One region of the Thalassorhabdus alkalitolerans genome, then DNA from elsewhere that is predicted to be linked to it. Evidence: riboswitches for the same ligand, from Rfam matches in the RefSeq annotation. Region 1 holds a riboswitch; each other region holds the start of a gene.
What was found. A riboswitch is a leader RNA that binds a small molecule or an ion and turns the genes downstream of it on or off. The one in region 1 is predicted to bind cobalamin.
Positions count from the first base shown of each region.

Region 2: another riboswitch for cobalamin. It lies ahead of ACFPU1_RS15390 (ABC transporter substrate-binding protein); the one in region 1 lies ahead of ACFPU1_RS09695 (5-methyltetrahydropteroyltriglutamate--homocysteine S-methyltransferase).
Region 3: another riboswitch for cobalamin. It lies ahead of ACFPU1_RS09075 (ribonucleoside-diphosphate reductase subunit alpha); the one in region 1 lies ahead of ACFPU1_RS09695 (5-methyltetrahydropteroyltriglutamate--homocysteine S-methyltransferase).

Region 1 is NZ_JBHSOZ010000004.1:35,571-37,772, forward strand. It holds gene ACFPU1_RS09690 (patatin-like phospholipase family protein) at 1-770, shown strand, start outside; cobalamin riboswitch at 848-1,039, shown strand; gene ACFPU1_RS09695 (5-methyltetrahydropteroyltriglutamate--homocysteine S-methyltransferase) at 1,256-2,202, shown strand, end outside.
Region 2 is NZ_JBHSOZ010000010.1:80,985-83,186, forward strand. It holds gene ACFPU1_RS15385 (class I SAM-dependent methyltransferase) at 1-299, shown strand, start outside; cobalamin riboswitch at 379-573, shown strand; gene ACFPU1_RS15390 (ABC transporter substrate-binding protein) at 789-1,820, shown strand; gene ACFPU1_RS15395 (FecCD family ABC transporter permease) at 1,801-2,202, shown strand, end outside.
Region 3 is NZ_JBHSOZ010000003.1:1,290,721-1,292,922, reverse strand. It holds gene ACFPU1_RS09080 (DUF2971 domain-containing protein) at 1-386, shown strand, start outside; cobalamin riboswitch at 661-857, shown strand; gene ACFPU1_RS09075 (ribonucleoside-diphosphate reductase subunit alpha) at 1,044-2,202, shown strand, end outside.

The DNA.
Region 1 (2,202 bases):
CTGGAATTAAGGTTTCACACGTAACCGGATCAAGTTCTGGAGCTATGGTAGCGGCGTTATACGCCTATGGCCATAAAGCAGAGACTTTAAAAAGGATTGTTCCTTCGTTAAACAGGCGTTTGCTTGATTTTGACTGGAGATCTCTTTTCTATAGAGCCTTATTTATTCGGCCCCGAGTAGAAGGGATATTGAAAGGGGAACGTTTACGAAATATTATGGTACAACACACAGGGGATGAACCTCTGTCTTCCTTGAAAATACCATGCGGAATCGTAGCAACTGATTACGGGCGGGGGACAAGCGTTGTTTTTTCTTCAAATTCTGTGGGAGATTATGAATATGTGAACAATACTTCAATAGCAGATGCCGTAAGGGCTAGCTTTGCGATTCCAGTACTCTTTAAACCGTATCATTATGGAGAAAGAATGTTGATTGATGGTGGCGTTACCTCAAATTGTCCTGTTAGAATATGCAGGGCATTGGGAGCAGAACGCGTTATTTCTGTAGATCCTATTACACCTATTATCAATGCAAAGTCTGGTTCAGCAAGCATCGTCAAAGTCATCAATAACGTCATCAACCTTTCATTGAAAACCCAAATGGAAGCAGAGCATAAGGAAGCCGATTATAATCTCTATCCGGAGGTAGGAGCTATCGGGGCTTTTGACTTTCGGAAGGCTAGTCATTGTATTGATTTAGGGTATGAGACAGCTATGGCGAAAATAGAAGAAATAAAAAAAGTATTAACAGAACAAGAACAAGAGTATTGAGGATATGCTGACATAATAGAAAATTTTACTAAAAGCATGGACAAAGGGAAGGAATCAGCTATATACTCAGAAGTATAATTAAATAATATTAAACAGGTGTTGTAAGTTGGTTTTATACATTACAGCTTAAAAGGGAAGCCGGTGAAAGTCCGGCACGGTTCCCGCCACTGTAAATCTGAGTAACCTGCAAAGATCCACTGCTGGAAAGCGGGAAGGAGCAGGAAACAATGAAGATAAGTCAGGAGACCTGCCTGTATGATTACACATGGACCTACGGGAAATAGGGAGGGGTGTTTGCTGAATTAATTGTATTAAGGTTCATTCCTTATGCTACATAGTTTGATAGAAGCATTCAGGCCGCTGTGGTTTGTTTGCTTTTTTGTGTTGTTAATTAGAATAGGGTACTATCCTCTATCAGTTGTCTGTGTCGTGACGCTGACAGTCTTACTAGTGAGAAACTCAAAAATAGAAGAGGAGAGAATAAAATGAGTGATACAGTAAAAGGACCATTTAGAGCAGATCATGTAGGCAGTTTCTTAAGACCGGAACGATTAAAAAAAGACCGCCTGCAGAGGAACAGAGGGGAAATCACAGCTGAGGAACTGTGGGAAATGGAGAATGAAGAAATAAAACGACTGGTAGATAAACAAAAAGAAGCTGGCTTAAAAGCTGTAACAGATGGGGAATTCAGACGTGCATGGTTCCATTTGGATTTCATGAAAGAAGTAGAAGGAATGGAATTTGTCACGTTGGATAAAGGCCTTATCTTCAGCGGAGGAACGGAAACAAAGGCAGAAGGTGCTAAGGTGACGGGCAAGCTGTCTTTTGGCGATCATCCTGTGGTGAAGGAATACAAATTCCTTCACAGTATTAAGGGAGACCATGAAGCAAGAATCACAATACCGAGTCCTAGCATGTTTATTTTCAGGACAGTAACGGATGAAGAAAAAAAATTCTATTCTTCAGAATCTGAACTCTTTGCTGATCTAGTTAAAGTATACAAAGACGCAATCAGTGCTTTATATGACTCAGGCTGCCGCCACCTGCAATTTGATGATACTACTTGGTCATTATTCCTGGAGGCCGAGAAGGACAAGGACCTGGTTCTGTCGGGGGGACTGCTTCAGGCCAGAGGTCTTGACCCACAAGAAACCCTTGAATTATTCGTTGACACTGTAAATGAGGCGATCGCAGACAAACCAAATGATATGACAATAACAATGCACGTTTGCAGAGGGAACTATAAGTCCACGTATGCATCAAGCGGCAGTTATGATGCGGTTTCCGAAATTATGTTCAAGAAATTAAACGTAGATGCTTTATTTCTTGAATTTGATGATGAACGTTCCGGAGGCTTTGAACCGTTAAGCCATGTAGAGCGCGAAGATTTTTATGTTGTCCTTGGTCTGATCACATCTAAATTTCCAGAGCT
Region 2 (2,202 bases), on a different contig from region 1:
ATCCTGAGTATGTTACGAAAAACCTAGTAGCAGTGGATGAATCAAATAAGGACGGCCTTCGCATCAGGCAGCAGAGGAAAATTGAGAATGGGTTTGTTGCGAAAACGATTACAATTTACGAAAATGAGTCTAAAAGAGAATACCTGGAACGAGTGAAGCTTTATTCTTCAGAGGAGCTTAAAAGTATGCTTGAAAGCAGCGGTTTCACTATTCAATCTCACTTTGGGGATTATGATGCTTCCCCTTACCAAACCGCCACATCTCCTCGACAAATTTTTATTTGCCATAAGGAGAAATAAAGGGAAAATGAAAAATTTGCTGAAAAAGCATCTTTTCAAACAAAAAATATCCTGTATACTTTGAATATGGAGAAAACAAAATACCGTTCACATCTATGGTCAATTTCCTATCAAGGGAAATGTTAAAAGGGAAGCCCGGTGAAAATCCGGCACGGTCCCGCCACTGTATACGCGTGGAACGCCTATCAAGCCACTGTCTGCTAGAAGCAGGTTGGGAAGGCAGGCTGATCCAGAACGCGGAAGTCAGGAGACCTGCCTTAGATGAATATATGCCAGGCCTTCGAGGAAAAGGTGGAAGCAGACGTGGTAACTGCCTTACGGCTGTCTTACAGTGACTTAGGTTATACACATGTATGCTCTCCTTTTTGAAAAAGGGGAGCTTTTTTTTGCATCTATAGGATGTTATTGACCAAAAAACAGGAAAAGCTGCCGTATCGAGTCCTTTCACCATTATAGAGAAAGAACGGAAAGTAAAAGGAGAGACAAAGAGTGAGAAAACAATGGGTAATGGGTACGTCAGTACTTTTAGTAATGAGTTTAGCAGCATGCGGAGAGACAGAGGATACAGGAGAAGAAGCTGCCGAGGATACGACTGAAGAATCTATGGAAGAAGAGGCAGCTGAGGAGCCGCAAGAAGACACTGATGCCGACGGAGAAGACGGTGCAGAAGCCGATTTTCCAGTGACGATTGAAGATGCTGTTGGTGAAGAAGTTACAATTGAGGAAGAGCCTCAAAGAATTGTCAGCTTGATTCCGAGCAATACAGAGACTGCTTTTGCATTAGGAGCCGGAGATCGCATTGTGGGAGTTACTGACAACGATACATACCCGGAAGAAGTGAATGATATTCAGAGTGTAGGCGGGATGGAATTCGATGTGGAAACCATTTTGTCATTAGAGCCTGATCTTGTTCTGGCTCATGAGTCATCCGCTCACTTCAGTGAGGAAGGTTTCAATCAATTGCAGGAGGCAGATATAACCGTTTTATTTGTAAATGAAGCTTCTGGCTTTGATGATGCTTACGATTCAATTGAAATGATCGGTGCGGCCACAGGGACGTATGAGGAGGCTGAAACGCTTGTAGCTGAGATGCAGGAAGGTGTTAACGAGCTCCAGGAACAAGCCCAGGAAATATCCGAGGATGAAAGACAAACAGTCTGGCTTGAGGTGGGGCCGGCTCCAGAAATTTATACTACTGGTACAAACACCTTTTTACATGAGATTCTGGAAATGATCAATGCTGAAAATGCTGCCCAAAATGAAGAGGGGTGGGTTCAGTACAGTGAAGAAGATGTTATCGCCTTAAATCCCGATGTGATCATTACAACCTATGGTTTTTATGTGGAAGATCCTGAAGAAGAAATTCTTTCACGATCAGGCTGGAGTGACATTCCAGCTGTAGAAAATGAAAGAATTTACGATGTACATGCAGATAAAGTTACAAGACCAGGACCTCGTTTAGTAGACGGTGCTGAAGCAATTGCTGAGCTGGTTTATCCTGATGTCTTTAACAACGAATAAAAAAAAGTGGGCTGCTTATGGAGGGAGTGTTCTCTTCCTTTTTGCAGCCCTTATTATTGGTATTTCAATTGGCAGTATTGGAATTCCTTTTTCAACGACAGTGATAGTTCTTCTTCAGGAAGGTGCCGGGATACCACTAGGCGCTGACATCGATTCCGTTACGCGAAACATTATTTTGGATATCCGTCTTCCTCGCGTAACTCTTGCCCTTTTGGTAGGGGCGTCTCTAGCCATGGCAGGATCTGCTTTTCAGGGATTTTTAAAAAATCCCCTGGCAGATCCATTCACACTGGGTGTATCATCCGGGGCAGCTCTTGGTGCTGTGATTGTTCTTTTTCTTGGGCTTTCTCTCCCGCTGATTGGAGCTTTTACTCTTCCTTTT
Region 3 (2,202 bases), on a different contig from region 1:
AATATCTATCCCATCTTCACCCTCAGTATACGCTGCAAGAAATCGGGGGAGAGCTGTCAGAACATTTCTTTTCTATACTAGCAACTTGTTCGATCTTTTTTAAGGATGAGGCTTTTAAAAGTGAAGAAGAATATCGAATTGCTCTTCCACGAAAGCTCACTACCAAAGAGAGGGGCCCAGAGGTTTTCTTCCGGGCTTCAAATGGAGTAATCATCCCGTTTATTACGATTCATTTTCCAGAGAAACTTCCTATAAAACGTGTGACCATCGGTCCGAAAAATAACATAGACATTGCTAAAGCAGGTATGGAGTATTACTTAAAAAGTAAGGGATATGAAACGGAGAGGATGGTTATTAGTAAGTCCGTTGCTTCACTGAGGTATTAATTCTTTTATGCAGGGGTTAGTGTAGGTAATATAAATGTATTTTCAGCGAATAGGAAAAGAAAAACAACGCAGCCTTAGACTTTTCGGGTATTACGACAAAATGTGATAATTGACGTCAAATGCTCCCCCCATGTAATAGTAGAGATGCTTTACATTTGAAGAAATAAATTAATAATCTATGGATCTATGAACTTGCTAAATTGGGATAAGTCATGTAGTATGAATGTAGAATTTCACAAGATATTGTGTTTTTTGTTATCGAGAAAACTATATATTGTTTGCCTTGAGATGAGATGCCATTTGGCGTAAAAGGGAATTTGGTGAAAATCCAAGACTGCCCCCGCAACTGTAAGTGCTGACGAAATGAGTCGTATCCACTGTATAAATAAACTTGATCGGTTTTTATACGGGAAGGAGCTCATGGACGGAAGACGCACAAGTCAGGAGACCTGTCTTATCTTAAGATGTTTCACCTTCTTCGGGGATTGAGAAGATGAAACGGTGGCACAGGGAAAGACCAAAGTATCTTTCTCCATTACTTGCTATCGTTTCATCCGCTCACATTAATTTGAGCGGATTTTTTAATTCGAAAAAATATCAGGAGCGGTGAGACGACAACGGCCAGCTTAGAATAAAGCAGGAATAAGGAGGAAGAAAATGACAGTACATGTTAAAGAGGAATTACATGAAGTGATGGATACAATTGATAAAGCTTTTGATCGTTACAATTTTAATGCAAAGGAAATCAAAGAATATATTACATCTTTTACAGGAACGGATAAAGACGTGAACCATCAAGCTATGCTCTATGCATTAAATCAAATACAAATGGACCAGCCAGACTGGACGTTTGTTGCAGCACGGCTGTATTTAAATGAACTATACAAGCAGGCGGCTTTACATAGAGGGTACAGCACGGCGGAGAGACGATATGGAAGCTTGTATAAGCTAATGAAAACGTTACGTGAGAAAGGAATCTATTCCGATCATTTGTTAGCAGCATATTCTGAACAGGAAATTAAGGAATTAGAACGGGAAATTGAACCCAAGCGAGATGAGTTGTTTACTTACATAGGTTTATTTTTACTGGCAGACCGGTATTTAGCGAGAGATCATGAGGGGAAAGTATTTGAGCTGCCGCAGGAGCGGTTTATGATCATTGCGATGACCCTTATGCAGAAGGAAGAAAAAAACAAAAGGCTGGAAAAAGTAAAGGAAGCATATTGGGCACTAAGCAATTTATATATGACGGTTGCGACTCCTACTTTATCTAATGCAGGAAAAAGTTTTGGTCAATTGTCTTCTTGTTTTATAGATACAGTTGATGACTCACTTGACAGTATTTACCTGAATAACTGGGACATTGCCCGCCTCAGCAAGGATGGCGGTGGGATTGGCATTTATTATGGGAAGGTAAGAGCTTTAGGATCAGATATAAAGAAGTTTAAAGGTAATTCCTCTGGAGTGGTACCGTGGATCAGGCTGATTAATGACACAGCTGTGAGTGTGGACCAGCTGGGACAGCGTCAAGGGGCGGTGGCTGTTTATTTAGACTTATTCCACAAGGACATTATGAACGGTTTTCTTGACTTAAAAACAAATAATGGTGATGAAAGAAGGAAAGCTCACGATATTTTTACCGGGGTTACGATACCTGACCTATTTATGCATAAGTTACAGGAGACAGATGAGAACGGAAGAAGCATAGGCGAATGGCATGTGTTTTGTCCTCACCAGGTGAAACAAATCATGGGCTGGAAGAGTGAAGATGGCACTCCGGTTGGTCTTGAAGACTTTTATGACGAAGAAGACCGTA